One region of the Ancylobacter sp. FA202 genome, then DNA from elsewhere that is predicted to be linked to it. Evidence: predicted binding sites of a transcription regulator. Region 1 holds the regulator's gene; each other region holds the start of a gene.

The links. The regulator PhoB, encoded in region 1, activates phosphate uptake and scavenging genes when phosphate is short. The targets are predictions, from matches to a motif close to TGTCATNNANCTGTCAT.
Region 2: the regulator PhoB is predicted to act here: its motif matches at 5,862-5,878, upstream of A3M1_RS0118750 (esterase-like activity of phytase family protein).
Region 3: the regulator PhoB is predicted to act here: its motif matches at 5,114-5,130, upstream of phnC (phosphonate ABC transporter ATP-binding protein).

Annotation. Positions count from the first base shown of each region.
Region 1 covers NZ_KB904818.1:2,083,698-2,091,740, reverse strand. The annotation lists gene A3M1_RS0109530 (ActS/PrrB/RegB family redox-sensitive histidine kinase) at 1-942, opposite strand, end outside; gene A3M1_RS0109525 (polyhydroxyalkanoate depolymerase) at 1,131-2,531, shown strand; gene A3M1_RS0109520 (LysR family transcriptional regulator) at 2,510-3,412, opposite strand; gene A3M1_RS0109515 (SDR family oxidoreductase) at 3,530-4,294, shown strand; gene phoB (phosphate regulon transcriptional regulator PhoB) at 4,383-5,084, opposite strand; gene phoU (phosphate signaling complex protein PhoU) at 5,120-5,833, opposite strand; gene pstB (phosphate ABC transporter ATP-binding protein PstB) at 5,859-6,680, opposite strand; gene pstA (phosphate ABC transporter permease PstA) at 6,689-7,522, opposite strand; gene pstC (phosphate ABC transporter permease subunit PstC) at 7,535-8,043, opposite strand, start outside.
Region 2 covers NZ_KB904818.1:4,074,747-4,082,789, forward strand. The annotation lists gene A3M1_RS0118725 (homoserine dehydrogenase) at 1-517, shown strand, start outside; gene glpX (class II fructose-bisphosphatase) at 531-1,526, shown strand; gene A3M1_RS0118735 (hypothetical protein) at 1,845-2,186, shown strand; gene A3M1_RS0118740 (alpha/beta hydrolase) at 2,428-3,135, opposite strand; gene A3M1_RS0118745 (DMT family transporter) at 3,330-4,205, shown strand; gene A3M1_RS0118750 (esterase-like activity of phytase family protein) at 4,389-5,759, opposite strand; gene recJ (single-stranded-DNA-specific exonuclease RecJ) at 5,922-7,787, shown strand; gene A3M1_RS0118760 (TIGR03862 family flavoprotein) at 8,033-8,043, shown strand, end outside.
Region 3 covers NZ_KB904818.1:3,306,477-3,314,519, reverse strand. The annotation lists gene clcA (H(+)/Cl(-) exchange transporter ClcA) at 1-241, shown strand, start outside; gene A3M1_RS0115035 (ABC transporter ATP-binding protein/permease) at 246-1,994, opposite strand; gene phnE (phosphonate ABC transporter, permease protein PhnE) at 2,190-3,014, opposite strand; gene phnD (phosphonate ABC transporter substrate-binding protein) at 3,185-4,186, opposite strand; gene phnC (phosphonate ABC transporter ATP-binding protein) at 4,201-5,043, opposite strand; gene A3M1_RS0115015 (hypothetical protein) at 5,333-5,794, shown strand; gene A3M1_RS0115010 (hypothetical protein) at 5,843-6,487, opposite strand; gene A3M1_RS0115000 (electron transfer flavoprotein-ubiquinone oxidoreductase) at 6,894-8,043, opposite strand, start outside.

The DNA.
Region 1 (8,043 bases):
CTCGCCGGGGGCGCCATTGGGCAGAGTGACGGCGATGGTGATGCCGAAATTGCGGTGCGGCGCCACCACGTCTTCCAGCAGATGCGAGATCGGCATGCGGTCGAACGGCGCCTCGCCGGCATCCAGCGTGGTCAGCCGGCGCAAAATGGCGCGGCAGCGCTCGGCCTGTTCGCTCACCAGCTTGATGTCGTCGCTCATCGGGCTGTCGGCCGGCAGCGACCGGGCCAGCTCCTTGGCCACCACGGTGATGGTGGCGAGCGGCGTGCCCAGCTCATGCGCCGCCGCCGCCGCCAGCCCGTCCAGCGCCGAGAGGTGCTGTTCGCGCGCCAGCACCAGCTCGGTCGCCGCCAGCGCCTCGGAGAGTTCGCGCGTTTCCTCCGCCACCCGCCAGGCATGCACCCCGATGAAGGCGATGGCGATGGCCAGCGCCAGCCAGATGCCGACGAGATAGAGCGTCGGTAGCTCCGGCACAGCGCCCAGCGCGCCACTGCTGGCCCAGGGCAGCGGCATCTGCCAGAAGCCGACCAGCGCCGCGCAGGCCGCCGCCAGCACGCCAAGCAGGATGGTGGTGCGCGGGGAGAGCGCCGTCGCCGAGATCAGCACCGGGGCGAGAAAGAGCAGCGCGAAGGGGTTGGAAAGCCCGCCGGTGAGGAAGAGCAGCGCGGCCAGCTGCAGGATGTCATAGGCCAGCAGCCAGGCCGCCTCCACATCCGACAGCCGCCGCGCGCCGGGATTGCGCAGCCGGAGCGCCAGATTGAGCCAGGCGGACAGCGCCACCACGGCGAGGCTGGCGCCGATCGGCAGCGAGAAGCCGAGCAGCCACTGCACCACCACGATGGCGACGGTCTGGCCGGAAATCGCCAGCCAGCGCAGGCGGATAAGCGTATCCAGCCGCAGGCCGAAAAAACGTTCGCCAATGGGATGATCGAGCGAGAGCGACATGAAGGCCCCTTGCGCGGCGCCCCACCGCGCCGTGGCGCCCTCTATAGCGCCGTTGCCCGCCCAAGCGCGAGAGCGGGCCTCACGTTGACGCGGCCGCGAAAGAGCCTATTTATGCTGCAACGCACAAGAGCGACGCGCGACAACGACGCGACAGCGCCGAACGGGCGGAATGAACTACGGAGGCTTGCATGGCGATCGGCGTTTTCGGCGATGTTCCCGATGCGGAAGACGTGGTGGTGGCACCCGAGGTGACGCTTGAAGCGGCCTCGGCGCTGGCGCGGCCGATGTACTGGATGTTCGAGCTCGGCCACGCCGCGCTCGACCCGCTGCGCATGATGGCCGATGCCGGCCGGCTGTTCTACCGCAACCCCGCCAACCCGCTCAGCCACACCGGCTTCGGCAAGACTATGTCGGCTTCGCTGGAAATGTTCGAGCGCACCACGCGGCGCTATGGCAAGCCGGACTGGGGCATTGACGAGGTGACGGTCGGGGGCGTTTCCGTGCCGGTCGAGATCGAGACGGTGTGGGAGCGGCCCTTCTGCAAGCTGCTGCATTTCAAGCGTCATTTCACCAACAAGCCGCGCCGGCCGCAGCCGCGCATGGTCATTGTCGCGCCGCTGTCGGGCCATTACGCCACGCTGCTGCGCGGCACGGTGCAGACCCTGCTGCCCAATCACGATCTCTACATCACCGACTGGGTGGACGCCCGCAACGTCCCGGCCACTGAGGGTCCGTTCAGCCTCGACGACTATATCGACTACGTCATCGAGATCTTCCACCATCTCGGCGGCGGGGTGCATGCGCTCGCCGTGTGCCAGCCGGCGGTGCCGGTGCTGGCGGCCGTGGCGCGGATGGAGGAGCTGGGCGACCCCGACGTGCCCGCCTCCATGGTGCTGATGGGCGGGCCGATCGACACCCGCGAGAGCCCGACAGCGGTGAACCATTTCGCCGAAGAGCGGGGTATCGAGTGGTTCCAGCGCAATGTCATCACCACGGTTCCCTGGCCCAATGCCGGGGTGATGCGCCAGGTCTATCCCGGCTTTCTCCAGCTGCACGGCTTCATGGCGATGAACATGGAGCGCCATCTGAAGGCCCATGCCGACATGTTCGGCCATCTGGTGAAGGGCGATGGCGATTCCGCCGCCAAGCATCGCGAGTTCTATGACGAATATCTCTCCGTCATGGACCTGCCGGCGGAATATTACCTGCAGACGCTGCAGACCGTGTTCATCGACCACGCGCTGCCGAAGGGCACGATGACCCATCGCGGCGCCAAGGTGGACCCGTCGAAGATCCGCAACGTCGCGCTGCTCACCGTCGAGGGCGAGAATGACGACATTTCCGGCATCGGCCAGACGCGGGCGGCGCAGACGCTCTGCTCCAGCCTGCCCGACGACATGAAGGCGCATTATCTGCAGCCGACCGTCGGCCATTACGGCGTGTTCAACGGCTCGCGCTTCCGCGCCGAAATCGCCCCGCGCATCTCCGACTTTGTGCTCAGCCATAACTGGCCGAAGAAGGGCCACAACCGGCCGGACAGCGACACCCCGACGGGCGGCACGGGCGATCATAAGCCAGCCTCCCAATAGGGCGGATCGCCGAACGCCTCGCGCAGACATTGCGCCAGCGCGCGCAGCTTGGCGGAAGGTTGGCGGCCCTCGGGATGGGCGACATAGATGAATTCCGCCTCCGGCTGGGCGCCGACATCCACCACCTGAAGCCGGCCGATGCGTATATCGGGGCCGGCGATGAACAGCGGCAACAGCGTGATGCCGAGGCCGGCGGCGGCCGCATCGCGCATGATCACGCCGTTATTGACGCGAAGCGCCGGCCGCGCCCGCACTTGGATCGCCTTCCCTTCCGTCACGAAGCGCCAGTCGGCGATGCCGCGATGGGTGTAGAAAATGCCCCGGTGGGCCTCGAGCTCCTCAAGACTTCCCGGCCGCCCGTTCTGTTCGAGATAATCGGGCGAGGCAACCAGCACCCGCCGGCTGCGGGCGAGGCGCCAGGCCATCAGCCGGCTGTCGCGCATCGGCCCGTGGCGCACAACGCCATCATAGCCTTCGGCCTGCGCATCTACCACGCGGTCGTCGAGCTCGATCGTCAGGTCGATCTCCGGATGCTGGCGCAGGAAGGGGTAAAGCGCCGGCCCGATATGTAGCGCCGTCAGCGTCACCGGCGCGGATAGGCGCAGCGGGCCGGAAAGCGTGCCGCGCCGCTCGGCCAGCGTCGCGGCGGCTACATCCAGGCCGCGAAGCGACTGCGAGGCCAGTTCGAGGAAGATCAGGCCGTCCTCCGTCAGCGTCAGTCGGCGCGTCGAGCGGTGCACCAGCTTGGCACCGAGCTGCCGTTCAAGCTGCGCCAGACGGTCGCTGACGACGGACTTCGCTAGGCGCAGCCGGCGGGCCGCCTCACTGATCGAGCCCGCCTCGGCAATGGCGACGAAAGCGGCGATGCCGTCGAGTTTCATCGTTCGGTTATTCCGGACATGGTTTCCGCTCACCGCAGGCTAATCCGAACGTGGCGTTATCGCCATACTTCTCCCCGACACGCCGCCGAGGGCGGCCGTATGATGAGGAGAATTGCGATGGGACGTCTTGAGGGCAAGGTCGCGCTGATCGCCGGCGCCAGTTCCGGCATCGGCCGGGCCGCTGCGGTGCTGTTCGCCCGTGAGGGCGCGAGGCTGGTGCTCGGGGCCCGCCGCCAAGGCGAGCTGGACGCGCTGGCGGCGGAGATTGCCGCCGAGGGCGGCGCAGCGGCTGTGCTCGCCGGCGATGTGCGCGAGGAGGAGTATGATCGGGCGCTCGCGGCATTGGCGGCGGAGCGGTTTGGCCGGCTCGACATCGCCGTGAACAATGCCGGCACGCTCGGCGAGAAGGGACCCAGCACCGAGATTTCGGCCAAGGGCTGGGAGGATACGCTGGCGGTGAACCTCACGGGCTCCTTCCTCGGCGCCAAGCACCAGATCGCGCAGATGCTGAAGACCGGCGCGGGCTCGGTGATCTTCACGTCGACCTTCGTCGGCTACACGGCAGCCTTTCCCGGCCTCGCCGCCTATGCCGCCTCGAAATCCGGACTGGTCGGCCTTACCCAGGCGCTCGCCGCCGAGTTCGGCCCGAAGGGCATCCGGGTGAACGCCATCCTGCCCGGCGCGGTGGAGACCGAGATGTACCGGGAAGCGAACGACACGCCGGAGGCACAGGCCTTCGTCACGGGGCTGCACGCCCTGAAACGCGTGGCCGCGCCGGAAGAACTGGCCCGCTCGGTGCTCTATCTCGCCTCCGACGACTCGTCCTTCGTGTCCGGCACCGCGCATCTCGTCGATGGCGGGCTGTCGATCAACCGGAGCTGAGCCGGCGTGGCAGATTCGCCTGCCCTCTAACCCCCAGCTAGAGAACACGTAACCGATCGGCTTGCGATGCAAGCTGATCGGCGCGCGCTCAATGTGCGCGGGCGAACATCTCGTTGAAGGAATAGCCGGAACCGCGCACGGTGCGGATCGGGTCGGGCTGGCGGGGGCGGTTGAGCGCCTTGCGCAGCCGGCCGACATGCACGTCGACCGTGCGCTCGTCGATATAGACGTCCTGCCCCCACACGCCGTCGAGCAGCTGCTCGCGCGAATAGACGCGGCCCGGCGACTGCATGAGGAATTCCAGCAGCCGGAACTCGGTGGGGCCGAGATGCAGCTCGCGGCCGGCGCGGTGCACGCGCTTGGTCTCGCGGTCGAGCTCGATGTCGCCGGCCCGCAGCAAGGTGGAGATGTGCTCGGGCTTGGCCCGGCGCAGCAGCGCCCGCACCCGGGCGACAAGCTCGGGCACCGAGAAGGGCTTCACCACATAGTCGTCCGCGCCGGTGGCGAGGCCGCGCACGCGCTCGGTCTCCTCGCCGCGGGCGGTGAGCATGAGGATGGGCATGCGCTCGGTTTCCGGCCGGGCCCGCAGGCGCCGGCACAGCTCGATGCCGGAAAGGCCCGGCAGCATCCAGTCGAGGATCAGAAGGTCCGGCACGCTTTCGCGCAGCCTTGTCTCCGCCTCGTCGCCCCGCCCGACATTATCGACCGAATAGCCTTCGGATTCGAGATTGTAGCGGAGCAGGAGGGTGAGGGGCTCCTCATCCTCCACGATCAGTATGTTGGTGGGCATGATCTTGATCCCGAGCGTTCGCGGGCCGTGGGGTGTCAGGCCGGGAACGCGACGCTGGTCAGGCTGCTGGTGTCCTGCTTGGGCCGCTCTTCGGTGAGGAGCTGGCCGGTCACAAGATAATGGATGGTTTCCGCGACATTGGTGGCATGGTCGCCGATACGCTCGATGTTCTTGGCGCAGAACAGCAGATGCGTGCACAGCGAGATGTTGCGCGGATCTTCCATCATATAGGTGAGCAGTTCGCGGAACAGCGAGGTGTAGAGCACGTCGACCTCGCCGTCGCGCTGCCAGACTTCCAGCGCCCGCACCTCGTCGCGGGTGGCATAGGCGTCCAGCACCACTTTCAACTGTTCGAGCACGATGTTGGACATGTGCTCGACGCCGCGCACCAGCTTCTGCGGGTGGAACTCGCCGGTGAGGGCGAGCACGCGCTTGGCGGTGTTCTTGGCGAGGTCGCCGATGCGCTCCAGATCATTGGCGATCCGCATGGCGGCGACGATCTCGCGCAGGTCGCCAGCCAGCGGCTGGCGGCGGGCGATGATGAGCACCGCCTTTTCCTCGATCTCCCGCTGCAGCAGATCGACCGGGCCGTCGAGCACGATCACCTTCTGGGCGAGCTCGCTGTCGCGCTTGACCAGCGCCTGGACGCTGTCGGCGACGAGACGCTCGGACTGGCCGCCCATCTCCACCACACTGCGGCCGAGTTCCTTTAGGTCGGTGTCGAACGACGAGACGATATGTTCGGTCATGGGGCAGGCCTCTCTCGTCGCGGGCTCAGCCGAAGCGGCCGGTGATATAGTCGCGGGTGCGGGCTTCACGCGGGTTGGTGAAGATCTCGTTCGAGGCGGCGACCTCGATCAGTTCGCCGAGATAGAAGAACGAGGTGATGTCGGCGCAGCGCGCCGCCTGCTGCATGTTGTGCGTCACGATGACGATGGTGAATTCCTGCTTCAGTTCGTCGATCAGGTCTTCGATCTTCGAGGTCGAGATCGGGTCGAGCGCCGAGGTGGGCTCGTCGAGCAGGATCACTTCCGGCCGCACCGCGATGGTGCGGGCGATGCACAGGCGCTGCTGCTGGCCGCCGGAGAGGCCGAGCGCCGAGGTGTGCAGCCGGTCCTTGGCTTCTTCCCAGATCGCCGCCTTGCGCAGGCACCACTCGACGCGCTCGTCCATCTGCGCCTTGGAAAGGCGCTCATGCAGGCGCACGCCGAAGGCGATGTTGTCATAGATCGACATCGGGAACGGGGTCGGCTTCTGGAACACCATGCCGATGCGCGAGCGCACGACGGTGGAATCCAGGTCCTTGCTCAGCAGGTCGGCGCCGTCGAACAGGATCTTCCCTTCCGCGCGCTGGCCCGGATAGAGCTGATACATGCGGTTGAAGATGCGCAGCAGCGTGGACTTGCCGCAGCCCGAGGGCCCGATCATCGCGGTGACGCGCTTTTCCGGGATCTCGAAATTGATGTTCTTCAGCGCGTGGTTGTCGCCGTAGAAGAAATTGAGCTTCTCGACCTTGAGCTTGGACTCGGCCGAGGGCGCGGTGGCGCGGTTGACGGCGGAGGCGATGTCGATCGACGTCTCGGGTGCGAAATTCATGGTCCGTCTCACTTCATCTTCGCCAGGACGAGGCGGGAAAGGATGTTCAGGGTGAGAACCCCGACGGTGATGATGAGGGCGCCCGCCCAGGCCAGGGCGACCCAGTCCTCGAAGGGGCTGGCAGCGTATTGATAGATGGCGATCGGCAGGCTCGCCATGGGGGCGTCGAGGCTGAGCGACCAGCCATTATTGCCGAGCGAGGTGAACAGCAGCGGCGCGGTCTCGCCGGCGGCGCGGGCGATGGCCAGCAGGATGCCGGTGACGATGCCGGCCCGGCCGGCGCGCCAGGTAATGAAGGTCACGACCTTCCACTGCGGCGCGCCGAGCGCGAAGGCGGCTTCGCGCAGGCCGATCGGCACCAGGTTCAGCATGTCCTCGGTGGTGCGAACCACCACGGGGATGATGATGATCGCCAGGGCGATGGAACCGGCCCAGCCGGAGAAGCCGCCGAAGGGCACGACCAGGAGCTGGTAGACGAACAGGCCGATGAGGATCGACGGGGCGGAGAGCAGCACGTCATTGACGAAGCGCACCGCATTGCCGACCTGCGTCCCGCGGCCGTTCTCGGCCAGGAAGGTGCCGCACATCAGGCCGATCGGGGTGCCGATGATCAGCGCGACGCCGATCTGGATCAGCGAGCCGACAATGGCGTTGAGCAGGCCACCGCCGGCGCCGGGCGGCGCGGTGATGTGGGTGAAGACATGCGGCCCGAGCGCGGGCAGGCCGCGCGCCACCAGGGTCCACAGGATCCAGGCGAGCAGGACCAGCGAGAGCGCGGCGAAACCGACGCTGATCGCCTTGACGGTGTAGTCGGTCGCGCGACGGCGGGCGAGGGATGCCATGTGTGTCTCCACTCAGCCCTTGAGCCGGGACCGGACGAGCAGGCGCGAGAGCGCGAGCACGATGAACGAAATCACGAACAGGATGAAGCCCAGTTCCAGCAGCGCCTGCAGCTTCAGCGAGCCGATCGAGGCCTCGGGAAACTCGTTGGCGATGGTGGAGGCGATGGTGGCGCCCGGGGCGAACAGCGAGGCCGACATGCGGGTGGCATTGCCGATGACGAAGGTCACGGCCATGGTCTCACCCAGCGCGCGGCCGAGGCCGAGCATGATGGCGCCGACCATGGCTGTGCGGCCATAGGGCACCGAGACGTTGCGGTAGACCTCATAGGTGGTGGCGCCGACGCCATAGGCCGATTCCTTGATCATCGGCGGCACCGATTCCAGCACCTCGACGAACATGGCGGTGATGAAGGGCAGGATCATGATCGCCATGATCAGGCCGGCGGTGAGCATGCCCGCGCCGAGCGGCGGGCCCTGGAACAACGCGCCGATGATCGGCAGCGGCCCGAGCCATTCGATCA
Region 2 (8,043 bases), 2.0 Mb from region 1:
CATGGTGCCTAAACATTGGCCGATCGCGCAGGTTTCCGGCGTCACCAATGCGGTGGCGATCGATGGCGACGCGGTGGCGCTGACCCTTGTCGGCCCCGGCGCCGGCGGCGATGCCACGGCCTCCGCCGTGGTCGCTGACCTGTGCGATGCCGCAGCGGCAATGGGTGGCGCGCCTTTCGGCTGGAAGGCGCAGAGCCTGCAGCCGGCCGAGAAGGCCGCCATCCGGCGTCACGAGGGCGGCTACTATATCCGTCTCGCCGCCGTCGACCGGCCCGGAACGGCGGCAGCCATTGCCCGCCATATGGCCGAGCAGAACATCTCGCTCGAGTCCATAATGCAGCACCGTCGCGGCCGACCTCATGGGGGGGAGCGCGCGGAAAGCGCGGAGAACCCGGCACCCGTGGTGCTGGTCACCTACGCCACCAATGAGGACGCGGTGCGCCGCGCGATCGAGGCCATCGAGATCGATGGCGTCATCGCCTCGCCGCCGCAGGTGATACGGATCGAGAAGGACTGAGGGGGCGGGGACGATGGCGGAGATTAGGGTCAAGGCGGACCAGGCGCTGGAGCGCATCCTGACGCTTGAGCTGGTGCGCGTCACCGAGCGCGCGGCGGTGGCATCGGCCAGCCTGCGCGGGCGCGGCGACGAGAAGGCGGCTGACAAGGCGGCGGTGGACGCCATGCGCCGCGAGCTGAACCGCCTGCCTATCGCCGGCCGCATCGTCATCGGCGAGGGCGAGCGCGACGAGGCGCCGATGCTGTTCATCGGCGAGGAGGTCGGCACCGGCAAGGGCCCGGCGGTGGATATCGCCGTCGACCCGCTGGAAGGCACCACGCTCTGCGCCAAGGACATGCCCGGCTCCATCGCCGTGATGGCGATGGCCGAGGGCGGCACCATGCTCTACGCGCCCGACGTCTACATGGAGAAGATCGCTATCGGCCCGGGCTACCCCAAGGGCACGATCAACATCGACGCCAGCCCCGAGGACAACATCCAGTCGCTGGCCCGGGCAAAGGGCGTGAAGCCCTCCGAGATCACCGCGCTCATCCTCGACCGGCCGCGCCATGCCGCCATCATCGAGGCCGCCCGCCGCACCGGCGCGGCGGTGCAGCTGATCGCCGATGGCGACGTCGCCGGCGTGATCCACACCACCAATCCCGACGAGACCGGCATCGACATCTATCTCGGCACCGGCGGCGCGCCCGAGGGCGTGCTGGCGGCGGCGGCGCTGCGCTGCATCGGCGGCGAGATGTACACCCGCCTCATCCTCGACAGCGAGGCCAAGCGCGAGCGCGCCAAGAAGATGGGCGTGTCCGACCCGAAGAAGATCTACACCATCACCGACATGGTGCGCGGCGACTGCTTGATCGCGGCGACCGGCGTCACGACAGGCAATCTGCTCAAGGGCGTGAAGTATGAGCGGGGCGTGGTGAAGACCCACACCGTCGTCATGCGCTCGGCCACCGGTACGGTGCGCTGGATCGAGGCCGAGCACCGCGACCTCTCCAAGTTCCATCTCGGCTGAGCGACCGCACGCGAGCTGTCATCCCGAACGCGGCAGCGGTCATCCCGGACGGCCGGAGGCCGAGCCGGGATCGCGTGCAGAAGCGAGAGCGATCCCGGCTCTCCGCTACGCTGCGGCCGGGATGACGGATCTTCCACACGGGGTGCCTCGGCGCCCCGTTTTCATTTCGCCGCGTGGTGCAGAGCGCCGGAACGCCGCCCCTCATCGCGCGCTTTGGCCGTGGCTCGGTGTGCTGTATACCAGAGCCGTGCGCAGGCGCCCCCGCCAGGGGCGCCCCGCACCCGAACGCCAAGCCAATTGCCAAGGGAACGACCCATCATGACCGCTCCTCATTCGCTGCTTCCGCCCCTGCTGACCCAGATCGCCGCGCTGATCGGCGCCGAGAAGTACCAGGAGGTCGCCGAGGCCTATACGGCCTTCGTCAAGGAGCACCCGACCACCAATTACCTCGCTTCCGAGCCGATCCCGTTCAAGCTGAACGTGGCCTTCTCGACGAAGTACGGCTCCTCCGCCACCAACACCTTCACCCTGCGCAACACCACCTGGGCGTCGGACGTGAAGGCCGCGCTGAAGGCCGGCCCGAGCGATTTCGCGGCGCTGGTCGCCAAATATGAGGGCGAAATCGCCGAGATCGCCAAGGGCGCGAAGAAGGTCGCGTGAGCCACTGACGGCTGCGCATCGTCTGCGGAAAGGCCGGCCTCGCGCCGGCCTTTTTCGTGTCGCGGCTGCGTTGTCGGATGGCTATTCACGGCGCCCGCAAAACAGAGCGCTGTCGTGGTCGGGCTTGGACCGGTCCTCCACGTCTCCTGCGGTGCGGCCGGATCACGTCATGGATGCCCGCCAACCCAGGCATGACGACGCGCGCGCGGGGCGTCCGCGCGGCGCGTCCGGGAGAGCGTTCTCACCCCGCCTTCGCCACATCCTTCAGGAACGTGTCCACCCCGAGCCGCACCATCTCTGGCTGCCAGGCGTGCGGGCCGGGGTGCTCGACATAGGTCAGCTCATAGCCGGCCGGGCGCAGCTTGGCGGCGTGGGAGCGGCCGGCGGTGTGTATGGGCGTCTGGGTGTCGTTCTGGCCGTGGGCGATGAACACTTTGGGCGCGCCTTCCTGCGCCAGCACGGTCATGAAGCCGGCGGAGAAGGCGAGGATATGGGTGACGATCCGCCCATTGCTGAGCCCGGTGGAGAGCGAATAGCTGCCCCCATCCGAATGGCCGGCGAAGGCGAAATGGGTGGGGTCGAGCGCGAAACGCGCGGCGACCTCGGCCAGCGCGATGTCGAGCCGCTCCAGATCCGGCCCGTTGCCGGCGATCACGATGTCCCAGGTCGGCAGCAGCGATTGCGGCACCAGCAGCAGGAAGCCGCGTTCCTCCGCATGCGCGCGAAACATCGGCAGGATCTTCTCGGCGCTGCCGCCGCCGCCATGGAACAGCGTGACCAGCGGCGTCGGGCGGGCGGGGTCGATTCCATCAGGCACGATCAGCACCGCGTCCCGGGTCTCGAACAGGCCGAGATCATGACGGCCGGGCGCGAGCGCCGGCTTGGTTGGGGCGGCATGGGTGAAGGCGAGGCGACCGAGGAGCGACAGGTTCAGCATGGCGCGCACCATAATGTCCCCGCCCGCGCGTGCAACCCGGCCGGTTGCCGCGTCATGAGGGCCACGCAGGGCAGGCATGGCGGTGCGGGTCTTTGCAGATGCCGGGCGGTGGACTATCAGCCCATCTGCCGACACGCGACTCGCCGCGGGCGGTGCGCGGCTCACCCTGGGGCCGTCCTGTCGTCTCCTGCCGCCGCCGGTTCTCGATGCCGTTCACGCACAAGCTGCTCGCCCTCGCCGTTGTCGGCGTGTGGGCGCTGAACATGATTGCCGTGAAGCTCGGCATCGCGGAAATCCCGCCCATGATGATGAGCGCGCTGCGCTTCACGCTCGTGTCCGTGCTGCTGTGCCCCGTGCTGCGCATCACCCGCGACCAGTTCCTCGGCGTACTGCTGGTGTCCTTCACCTTCGGCACGATGCATTTCGGCCTGCTGTTCGCGGCGCTGGCCAATTCCGAGGCCGGCACCAGCGCCGTCATCATCCAGCTCGGCGCGCCGATCGCCACCGTGCTCGCCTGCCTGGTGCTGAAGGAGCGCCTCGGCAAGGTCCGGCTCGCCGGTCTCCTCGTCTCGGTGGCCGGCATCGGGTTGATCGCCGCCGGACCGACCCTGCCGCCGCCGCTCTCGCTGGTGTTGCTGCTGGCCAGCGCCACCGGCTGGGCGGTGACGAACCTCATCGTCAAGGAACTCAAGGGGGTGCGGCCGATGACCATGATGGGCTGGTCCTCGCTGCTGGCGATTCCGCAATTGCTTGTTATGTCGTGGATCTTTGAATCCGACCGCTGGTGGATGGTGACGACGGCCGGCTGGCATGGCTGGTTCTGCGTGGTCTACAGCGCCATCGGCTCGTCGATCATCGGCTACGGCATCTGGTACTGGCTGCTGCAGCGCCATTCGATCAGTGCCGTCGTGCCCTATTCGATGCTCAACCCGCTGCTCACCGTGGCGTTCGGCATATTGCTTATCGGCGACGATCCTTCGCCGGTGAAGATTATCGGCGCGCTGGTCATGGTGGCGGGCGTCGCTCTCATTCTGCGCCGGCCGCGCAACCTGCCGGACCCGACGCTGCCCGATACGGCGTGAATGCGCGACGGCCGGAGCGTTACCGCCCCGGCCGCCTTTATCCTATATCCCATCCGTCACCCTCATGGCCGGGCTTGACCCGGCCACCCAGGGGCGATGCCGCGTACCACGAATTGGCTGGGTCCCCGGGTCAAGCCCGGGGATGAGGGAAGGAAATGTTCGACTGCCGAGGCGCGGCTCGGCTCACTTCGCCTTCAGGAACTCGCCCACTTCCAGCAGGATCAGCTCATTGTCGTCCGCCTTCGCCGGGTCGCGCGAGGAGGAGAAGGGCAGGTTGTTGTCGTTGCCGACCACGATGTGGGTGGCGTCGACCACGTCGACATTCTCGATGGTGAAGAAGGGGAAGGTCAGCACGCCATCATTGAGCGGCTTGCGCGCCTTCTTGTCCGGATCGGCGATCTTCATCAGGTCGATATGGCCGATCTTGCGCACCGGGCCGCCGGCATTGGCGTCGGTCAGCTCGATCTTGACGATGCGCTTGAACTTGGCGAGGTCGTGGAAGCAGTCCGGCCCCTTGGTCCCGGAGGCGCAGGCCTTGTCTTGCGTGCCCTCGCCATTGTCGCGCTCGATGATGAGGCCGGTCGTGCCGTCGATCATGTTGAAATCGCCGATGGCGTTGCCGTTCTGCTCCAGAACGTACTGCCACATGCGCCCCGTCCACTTCTCAGCGGCGACATCGAATTCGAGGATCGGCAAAAACTCCTTGCCGTCGCCGGTCTTCTGCCAGTCCTTCTTGTCCGCGTCCCACAGCGGGCCTTCCAGCAGGGCGTAGAGATATTTGCCGTCCTTGGAGGCGGCCATGCCCTCATAGCCCTTGGAGCGGCGAGCGTTGAAGGTCGCGGGCGCGTTCGGCGTGGCGGGTGAGGCGACCGCGTAATGGTCGGGCGAGCGCACCGGCGTCTCGCCGGCCACAGTTTCGAACAGGGCCAGCACCCGGCCGCTCTTGTCGGCCTTGATCAGATAGGGGCCGAATTCCTCGCCGATCCAGATCTGGTCGCCGATGATCTGGAAGCTCTCGAGGTCGAGATCGGCGCCGGTCAGATAGCGCTTTTCCGTGCCCTCATGGACGATGCGGAACGGCACCTTCTTATCGGGATCGGTGAGGAACACCGTCTCGATCGGCTGGAAGGCGCCGGTCGCCCAATCCACCGTGTAATGGCGCAGGAACAGCGCCGCGTCCGGGCTGTTGGCCTTCGAGCCGAAGCCGTTATCTGTGATGATCCAGAAGCTGCCATCCGGCATCGCCTTGATGCCGGAATGACCCTGCACCGGCTGGCCCTGGAACGGCACAGAGACGCCGGTGGGGCGGCCGGCCGACTTGCCCATCACCGCGCCGACCGCCTCGACGCGGGTGCCTGACGTGAATTTGCCGGAGACCTTGAGGTCGGCGGGCGCGTCGTCCGGCATGGCAAGGAAGGTCTGCGCCGGCAGCACGGCGTGGCCGGCCAGGGTGACGGGAAAGGCCTCGTCGGCACGCAGGCCGGTGGAGCCGAGGACCATCGCCGCCAGGGCGGCGCCGGCAAGCAGGCAGGGGCGGAGGACGGGGAGGGCCATGGCGCTTCTCCTTTGGGGGGCAAGAGAGATCGGCAATGCCTGAGGTCGGCAATGCCGAGCCGCCTTCCTGACCCCTGCCCATGTCGACCGCGCAACGCCGCGATGACAGATAAATGACCCTCAGTGCCCATCCCCGGCAGCGGGAGGGCCGGCCGGCGCGGCATGGCTCTCGACGCGGGCGCGTTGTTCGGGCTTATCCTGCGCGCCATGAGTCTGAACCTTCCCACCGCCGCTCCCGCGCCGCGTCCCTTTCTCGGCGTCTCCCGCTCCGCCACCGGCCGCTTCTGGCGCGAGCGGCTGGACGCGCGCGGCGCGCAGACAACGCTCGCCATCGTGCAGCGCCACGGCGTGCCGGAGATTTTGGCCCGCGTGCTGGCCGGGCGCGGCGTCGCCATCGATGCCGTCGAGGCCTGGCTCGACCCGACGGTGAAGCGCCTGCTGCCGGACCCCGACACGCTGACCGACATGGCGCCCTGCGTCGCCCGCCTCGCCGATGCGGTGATGCGGGGCGAGAAGGTGGCGGTGTTCGGCGACTACGACGTTGATGGCGCTACCTCGACCGCGCTCATGGTGGATGTGCTGCGCGCCGGCGGGCTCGATCCGGCCTTCCACATTCCCGACCGCATTTTCGAGGGCTACGGCCCGAACATTCCCGCCATCGAGGCGCTCGCCGAGCGCGGGGCGACGCTGCTGGTCACGGTGGATTGCGGCACGATGAGCTTCGAGCCCTTCGCCCGCGCCCGCGAGCTGGGGCTCGACGTGGTGGTGATCGACCATCACCAGGCGGGTGAGGAGCTGCCTGCCGTGGCGGCGCTGGTGAACCCCAACCGCGCCGACGATCTATCCGGCCTCGGCCATCTCTGCGCCGTCGGCCTCGTCTTCGTGGTCGCCGTCGGGCTGCTGCGCGAACTGCGCCAGCGCGGCTGGTGGACCAAAGAGCGGCCGGCGCCGGACCTGCTCGCCAGCCTCGACCTCGTGGCGCTCGGCACGGTGGCGGATGTGGTGCCGCTGCTGGGGCTCAACCGCGCCTATGTCACCAAGGGGCTGATCCAGCTGCGCAAGCGCGAGCGGTCGGGGTTGACCGCGCTGATGGACGCCGCCCGGCTCACCGGCCCGCCCAAGGCGTGGCATCTCGGCTTTCTGCTCGGCCCGCGCATCAATGCGGGCGGGCGTATTGGCGACGCCACGCTCGGCACAAGGCTGCTGCTCACCCGCGACCCGCTCGAGGCGGAGAAGATTGCCGCCGAGCTCGACCGGCTCAACGCCGAGCGCCAGCAGGTGGAGCGCGCCATCGTCGCCGAGGCGGAAGCGGAGGCCGAGGCGGCGCTGGGCCTCGCCGGAGTCGGCGCCGTCGTGCTCTCCAGCGGGCAGGGCTGGCACCCCGGCGTGGTCGGGCTGGTGGCGGCGCGGCTGAAGGAGAAATTCGGCCGCCCCGCCTTCGCCATCGCCTTCACCGGCGAGACGGGCGCCGGCTCGGCCCGCTCCATTCCCGGCGTCGATGTCGGCCGGGCGGTGCGCGGCGCGGTGGAGGCCGGCATATTGGTGAAGGGCGGCGGCCACGCCATGGCGGCGGGCCTCACGATCACCCGCGCCCGGCTGGGCGATCTGCGCGCCTATCTCGAACAGGCGCTGACGGCAACGGTGGAGGAGGCGCGGGCCGTGGACGAGGTCCTGATCGACGGTGCCCTCTCGGCGGCCGGGGCGACGCCCGAGCTGGTGGAACTGGTGGAGCGGGCCGGGCCCTTCGGCGCGGGCAACCCGCAGCCGATCTTCGCCTTCCCCGCTCATCGCGTCGTCTATGCCGAGCCGGGCAGCGCCGGCCAGATCCGCGTGCGCCTGCGCAGCACCGATGGGGCGACGATATCAGGCGTGGTGTTCCGCGCCGTCGACACCCCGCTCGGCAATGCGCTGCTGGAGGCGCGCGGGCAATTGCTGCATGTGGCCGGCACGCTCGATCTCGACTCCTGGCAGGGCCGCACCCAGGTGAGCCTGCGCATATCAGACGCCTGCTCCCCCGAAATCGGCTGACGCATCATGGGGTTGGGGACCGTTCCGGAATCAGGCAGTGAGCGATCCGCTTATGCATCGTCATCCCCGGGCTTGACCCGGGGATCCATGCCGCCGCGCGGCCGGTTCTCTGTGGAGGTAGGGGGTGAGTCCGGCCCTGACGGACGGAAGGGCGGCCTAGAAACGGCGTTTCAGCCGCGGACCGCATGCCTGGGGCGCGACTCGGCAATCCGGGCGCGGTTCACTTTGAATCGGAAGCTGAGCCCGTGACGCCAGA
Region 3 (8,043 bases), 1.2 Mb from region 1:
CACCACCTTCGCCATCGCCGCCATGGGCGGGCTGTTCGCCGCCACTATCGGCGCGCCGCTGGTCGGCATGGTGCTGGTGCTCGAACTCACCAGCGCCTATGCGGTGCTGGTGCCGGTGATGATCTCGGCGATCTTCGCGCACATGGTGTTTCTCGCGCTCGGCGGGCGGCCGATCTACGAGATCCTGCTGGAGCGGACACTGGCGATCGAGGCGGAGGCCCGCGCCGCCGCCTCGCGCTGACCCCTCACGCCGCCACCGGCTCCGGCCCGAGAGCGATCAGCCGCGCCGGTCCCTCGCCCTCGCGTGTCAGCACCAGCTGGCGCTCATGCTGCTCGATCAGGGTCGAGCGGTGGCCGATGGAGAGCAGCGCGGCCTGCGGCAGACGGGCGCGCAGCAGGCGGTAGAGCGCGGCCTCGCTGGCCTCATCAAGCGCCGAGGTCGCCTCATCCAGCAGCAGCACGTCCGGCTCGACCAGCAGCGCGCGCGCTACCGCGACACGCTGCTGCTCGCCGCCCGAGAGGAGAGAGGCCCAAGGCGCGCTTTCGTCCAGCCGCGCGGCCAGCGCGGGCAGGCCCACCGCCTCCAGCGCCTCGCGCAGCCGCTCGTCGTCATATTTTTCCAGCGGGTCGGGATAGGCGAGCGCGCCGCGCAGCGTGCCGACCGGGAGATAGGGCCGCTGCGGCAGGGTCAGCACCCGCGCGCCGGGCGCTATCCCCACCTCGCCATGGCCGTGCGGCCAGATGCCGGCGATGGCGCGCAAGAACGTGCTCTTGCCGCTGCCGGAAGGGCCGGAGAGCAGCACCCGCTCGCCGCGCGCCAGATCCAGCGCATTGACTTCCAGCAGCGCACGCCCGTCCGGCAGCCGCACTTCCATGGCGCTGACCGCCAGCGGCGCCGGGCCCTTTGCCGGCACGCGGTGGAAGGCGCTGCGCAGCGCCTCGGCCTGCGTCACCTGCACCGACTTCTCGAAGCCAATGAGACGATCGACCACCGATTTCCACTCCGCCAGCGTCGTATAGGCGTTGATGAAGAAGGAGAACGAGCCCTGCACCTGGCCGAAGGCGGAGGAGGTCTGCATCAGCTGACCAAAAGGGATGGCGCCGGCGAAATAGGCCGGGGCGACGACAACCAGGGGAAAGATCATCGAGAGCTGGCCATAGCCTGAGGTGAACCAGGTCAGCCGCTTCTGCGCGATCATGATGCCCCAGTAATTATGCACCACATGGCTGAAGCGGGCGAGCAGGCGTTCGCGCTCCACCGGCCCGCCCTGCATCAGCGCGATCTGCTCGCCATTCTCGCGCACCCGGACCAGATCGACGCGGTAATTGGCCTCGAAGCGCTGCTGGTCGAAGTTCAGCTTCACCAGCACCCGGCCGATCAGATGGGCGATCAGCGTGCCCAAAGCCGCATAGGCGAAGGCGGCCCAGACGAGATAGCCGGGAATGTGCCAGCTGCTGCCGAACAGGTTGAAGGCGAAATCGCCGGAAAGCCCCCACAGGATGACGGCGAAGGAGGCGAGCGTCATCACCGCGCTCAGCAGCCCGAGAAACAGGCCGATGGTCTGGCTGACATAGGAATTGATGTCCTCGGCGATGCGCTGGTCGGGGTTGTCGGCCTCGTCGCCCTTCAGCCGCATGCGGTAATGGGTCTCATCCGCCAGCCAGGCGGTGAGGTATTTCTCCGTCATCCAGGTGCGCCAGCGTATCTGCAGCCACTGCCGCAGATAGACCTGATAGACCGCGACGCCGATGGCGCAGGCGGCGAAGAAGGCAAACACCCAGAGCTGGTGGACGAAGGTGGCGTAGTCCTTCTCCTGGATCGCGTTGTAGAACACCGCGTTCCACTGGTTGATCAGCACGATCACATAGACCCAGCCCACCTCCAGCGCGATGATCGCCGCCAGCAGCGCGCCGCCGCGCCATTTGTCGTCGCCGCGGAAATAGGGGATCGACAGCCGCCAGACATCGGCGAGCAGGGAGGAAATGGCGCGCAAGGGGGTACTCCGGGCAGAGGTCGCAATCACCTCATCTACGCCGGGCAAAGCTGGCGGGACGGTGGCGGCAACATTACCGTTTGGAGAGACAGGGCGCCATTCCCCGTTACCCCCTGCGCCGAGCGGCAAAAGCAAAGCGCGGACGCTGGGCGCCCGCGCTTCATCACATCGCTAGGGAAGGCGTGAAGGCGCGCCTCAGATGAACTTCTTGCGGATGCGCTGGCTCACCATGTCGAGCAGCGAGACGGTGATCACCACCATGATCAGGATCGCCGAGGCCTGCGAATAGAGGAAGCCGCGCATGGTCTCGTTGAAGGTCATGCCGATGCCGCCGCCGCCGACAATGCCGAGCACGGTGGCGGAGCGGACATTGGATTCGAAGCGGTAGAGCGCATAGGAAATCCACAGCGGCATCACCTGCGGCAGCACGCCATAGATGACCTCCTGCAGCCAGGTGCCGCCAGTGCCGCGAATGCCCTCGACCGGGGCGGGGTCGATCGCCTCCACCGCCTCCGAGAACAGCTTGGCCACCACGCCCGTGGTGTGGATAAAAAGCGCCAGCACGCCGGCAAAGGGGCCGAGGCCGACGGCGGCGATGAAGATCAGCGCGAAGACCAGTTCGTTGATGGCGCGGCAGGCGTCCATCAGCCGGCGCACGGTGAACACCATCCAGTGCGGCGCGACATTCTCGGCCGAAAGGATGCCGAGCGGGATGCCGGCGATCACCGCCAGCACGGTGCCCCAGATGGCGATCGCCAGCGTCTCCAGCATGGCGTTGACGTAGACGTCCCAGTCGGTGAAGTCGGGGCGCAGGAAATCGGCGCCAAGCGTCGCCATGTTCCCGGAATCGCGCCAGAGCTGCGCCGGGTTCATCTCCGCCTCGTACCAGGCGGCCACCAGGATGACGACGGTGACGGCCGCCAGCACCAGCCGGAACAGCCGTGTCGTGAGCGGCGTCACCGGCGGCGCCGGCATGGTGCGCGTGGCGGTGCGGTGGGCGTCGTCGGCAGCGGCAAACATGTGGCGGAGTTCCCGGTATGAAAATCCCCGGCGACATGCCGGGGATGAGACGTTTCGCAACCTGTCCCACCTCATGCCCGGGCTTGACCCGGGCACCCAGGAACCGCAGGGATCAGCCCCGACGTCTGGGTGGCCGGGTCAAGCCCGGCCATGAGGGAGACAGACCACACTCACATGCTGGGGAGCTTCTTCTGCTGGTCTTCGAGAGCGGCGAGCTTGGCGTCGATCTCCTTGACCTTGGCGGCCTTCTCGTCGGCCGAGAGCTTGTCGTCGTTCTGGGCCTTGACCTTGGCCTTGAACAGTTCGAGCTGGCGGACCGGGATCAGCTGGGCGTCGGAGGAGGCGAGGAAGGGACCCCAGCCGTCCGAGGTCTTGGCGAGAACCTCACGGGCGTGGGCGATCTCTTCCGGCGTGCCGAGGCGGCCATAGGTCATGAAGAAATAGTAGATCTTCGCCTTCAGGTCGGCCGGCAGGTCCTTGCGCCACACGATCGGGTCGCCGGCGATCAGCGGCGAGCGCCACACTTCCTTGATCTTGGCGGCTTCCGCCGGGCGCGTCTGCTGGAGGCGCGACACGTTCTCGGTGTTGTTGGTGGCGAAGTCGACCTGCTTGTTGGCCACGGCAAGCAGGTTGCCTTCATGGTTGCCACCCACCACGCGCTTGTAGCACTTGTTCGGGTCGACATTGTTCAGCGCGAACACGTAATAGCTCGGCACCAGGAAGCCCGAGGTGGAATTCGGATCGCCATTGCCGAAATTGTAGCCCTTCGAGCAATCAAGGATGTCCTTGAGGCCGTTAATGTCGTTGCGATCGACATTGGTGACGATCAGCGAGTAGTAGCCCGAGGAGCCGTCCGGCTTGGCGGTCTTGACGAACACTTCGCCGCCGGCGCGGTCCACCGCTTCCATGGCCGACTTGTTGCCGTACCAGGCGATGTCGACCTTCTTGAAGCGCATGCCTTCGATCACGCCGGCATAGTCGCCGACGAAGAACGGCTTCACCGGAATGCCGATGGCCTTTTCCATGTCCTTGATCAGCGGCTCGAAGCTCTTGGCGAGGTTGGCCGAGGACTCGGTCGAGATGAAGCCGAAGTTCAGCTCCTTGATTTCTTCGGCGCGGACCGGCACCGCAAGGGCGGCCAGCGCGAGGCCGGCGGCAATGAGACGCTTCATGGGGGTGGCTCCTGTCAGGAAACGGTCTGGGAGGGGGCTGCGGCTTCGGCCGGGGCCGGCACCACGAACTGGCTGGGAAGGATCAGCTCCTCGGCGCTGGCGCCGTAGAGCTCGGTCAGGAACGCCGCATTGATCTGCGAGGCCGGGCCGTCGAACACGATCCGCCCGGCATTCATCGCCACGATGCGGTCGAAATAGGCGGTGGCGTAGTCCACCTGGTGCAGCGAGACGACCAGCGCGATGCCGTAGTCGCGGCTCATCGTCACCAGCGTGTCCATCACCCGCTTGGCGCTCTTGGGGTCGAGCGAGGCGATCGGCTCGTCGGCGAGCACCAGCTTGGCGCCCTGCACCAGCGCCCGGGCGATGGCGACGCGCTGCTGCTGGCCGCCGGAAAGCTCGCGCGCCCGCTTGGCGGCGTGCTGGGCGATGCCGACCTCGGCGAGCGCGGCATAGGCGGTGCGGCGCTCATCGGCATTGAACAGGCCGAGCGTGCCGCGCAGCGCGTTCATGCGGCCGAGCGCGCCGACCAGCACATTGGTCAGCACGGAAAGCCGGCCCGACAGGGCGAATTGCTGGAACACCAGGCCGATATGGCGGCGGGCGGTCCGCACGTCCCGCGCCAGCTTGCCGCCTTCCTGCACCTTGATGCCGAAGGAATGCACGGCGCCGGAACCCGACCCGTTGCGGTCGGCCAGGATGAGGCCGGAGGCGAGGCGGATCAGCGTCGACTTGCCCGACCCCGAGGCGCCGATAAGGGCGACGCGCTCGCCGGGCTGGATGGTGAGCGAGACGTTTTCCACCGCGCGCATCTGGCCGTAGGTCTTGCTCACTCGGTCGAGTTGAAGGGCTGCCGCCATCGGTGCTCCGCCGGCCTGTTGAAGACCGGCTTGGGGTAGCCCCCCGCGGTGACGGGTGGATGAAGCCTCGGTTACAGTTCCATGACATGCCGCCCGCCCTGTCGCCGCGCGGCTTTCAGGCGGTATTCAGGTGCAAGGAAAGCCCCTCCGCGCGCCCCGGGCGGGCGCCCCGCCCGGCGCCGTTCCGGTGGGAAAAACCCTGCCGCTCCATCGGCTTCATTGACTTCGGCGCGGCTTCGTCAGCACACTCGCCGCGGGTTCGGGCAGGCTGAACGGGAGCGGGGGCCGCATGTATTATGCAATAGTCGCGTTGACGATGGTGGTGGCGCCGCTGCTGAGCATCGCGGCGGAGTATCCCGGCATTACCGGGCTCGGCAGCCTGATCGTCATCGCCACCAAATGGTTCGCCTTCTGGGCGGTGGGCGTGCGGCTGCTGCTGGCCGGCGTCACCCAAATCCTGCGGCCGGGTTTCACGCTGAAGGGCATTTTCGGCGTCGACGAGCCGCGCGCGCATGTGGTTGTACAGGAACTCGGCTTCGCCAATGCCTCCATCGGCCTCGCCGGCATCCTGTCGATCCTGTTCTCGATTTGGGCGCTGCCGGTGGCGTTCATCGGCGGCCTGTTCCTCGGCCTGGCCGGCGTCAACCACCTGATGCGCCCCCACCGCACCATGCGCGAGACCGTGGCGATGGTGACGGACCTCTGGGCCGCTGCCATCCTGCTCGCGGTGTTCCTGTTCAGCCTGTTCTGAGGGCCGCGCGCGTCAGCGCGACGGGAAGCCGACCGACGGCCGCGCGCGTCAGCGCGGACGAAACCCGACATAACCGCCCTCGCCGTCGAACAGCACGTCGAAGCCGTTCAGCAGGTGGTAGCTGGTGTTGACGAAGGGCTTCGCGTCGTCCGCCACCCGCAGATGGATGGCGGCCGGGGTCATCGGCCCGCCATCGCCGGCGCTGAAGCTGTAGAGCGGGAAGGCGCTGGCCTCGGCGCCGATGCTGATCGCCACCTGCGTCCCCGGCGGCAGCGTTCCCTGCGCCCCCGCCGCCTGCGCCGCCGGCACGGTCATGAACATCACCGAGACACCTGTATCGACCAGCACCGTGCCGCAGGAAGGCTGGGTCGAGCCGCCGAGCGCGATGCAGCCCGGCAGCGGCGCCCAGTCGGCGCCATCGGGCCGGCGGTCGAGCTTGAGATAGCGGAAGGCGCCGCGCGTATTGGCGGCGGTCAGGCCGATATGCACGCCCTCGGGCGAGAGGATATAGCCCTGCCGGCGCTTCCCCTCGCCGCCGGCGACCTGCAGCAGCGGGTTCTTGTCCGGCGTGCTCTGGCTCTGGCTGTCGCCTTCCCGCGCGAAGCCGACGCCGATCATCGCGATATTGCGCGGCGTGGTGGTGGGGTGGCAGGCGCGGGCATAATCGAGGCACTGCACCTCGGTGACTACCATCACCGGCAAGCGGCGCGGTGGTCACGCTCGCCCCCTCGCGGCCGGACAGCGTCACCGGCATCACCACCCACTGGCCCAGCATCACCCGGCCGGAGCTGGTGTAGGTGAGCTTGGCCGGCCCTTGCGAGGGCATGGTCTCGAAGCCCGGCACGAACTCCGCCGCCACCAGAATGCCGGTCGAGCCGGAATCGAGCTCGGCGCGCAGCGCCCTGCCGCCGAAGGAGAGGCCGAGGCGCGGCACGCCGTCGATCTCGCCCGGCTCGGCGTTGAGGTAGCGCAGGAACAGCCCCTCGCGGTAGGGCGCGTAATCGGGTTTTTCCTGCGCGAGGGCTGGCAGGCCGGCGCCCATCCACAAGCTGGCACCCATCGCTAAGGCGGCGAGAAGACGGCTGCGCATGGTCGTTCCTCACATGTTGGGGTAGTTCGGCCCGCCCCCGCCTTCCGGCGCCACCCAGGTGATGTTGGCGTTGGGGTCCTTGATATCGCAGGTCTTGCAGTGGACGCAGTTCTGCGCGTTGATCACGAAGCGCGGCGCGCCGCCCTCCTCCACCCATTCATACACGCCCGCCGGGCAGTAGCGCGCCGACGGCCCGGCGAAGACGTCGTGCTCCGACGCCTTCTGCAGCGCCATGTCGGCGACCTTGAGGTGGATCGGCTGGTCTTCCTCATGATTGGTGTTGGACAGGAACACCGAGGACAGCCGGTCGAAGGACACCACGCCGTCCGGCTTGGGGTAGTCGATGCGCTTCGCCTTTGCGGCCGGCACCAGCGTCGCCGAATCCGGCTTGCCGTGCCCCATTGTGCCGAAGGGCGAGACACCCAGCAGCGTGTTCAGCCACATGTCCAGCCCGCCCAGCGCGATGCCGGCATAGGTGCCGAGCTTCGACCACAGCGGCTTGGCGTTGCGCACCTTCCACAGATCGCGCCCGATGGCCGAGCCGCGCCAGCCGGCCTCGTAGCCGGCGAGTTCGTCATGCTGGCGCCCGTCGGCCAGCGCCTTCGCCACCTCGGCGGCGGCGAGCAGGCCGGAATGCACGGCGTTGTGGCTGCCCTTGATGCGCGGCACATTGACGAAGCCGGCGGCGCAGCCGATCAGCGCCCCGCCGGGGAAGACGAGCTTCGGCACCGACTGGTAGCCGCCCTCGGTGATGGCGCGGGCGCCATAGGAAATCCGCTTGCCGCCTTCCAGCGTCTCGCGCACCAGCGGGTGGGCCTTGAAGCGCTGGAATTCCTCGAAGGGCGAGAGATAAGGGTTGGCGTAGTTGAGGTGGACGACGAAGCCCACCATCACCTGCCGGTCCTCCATATGGTAGAGGAAGGAGCCGCCGCCGGTGGCGTTGTCGAGCGGCCAGCCGAAGGAATGCTGCACCAGCCCCGGCCGGTGCTGCTCGGCCGGCACGGTCCACAGCTCCTTGAGGCCGATGCCGTATTTCTGCGGCTCGCGCCCGGCATCGAGCCGATAATGGGCGATCAGCTGCTTGGAGAGCTGGCCGCGCGCGCCTTCCGCGAACAGCGTGTATTTCGCCCTGAGCTCCATGCCACGGGTGAAGCGGTCG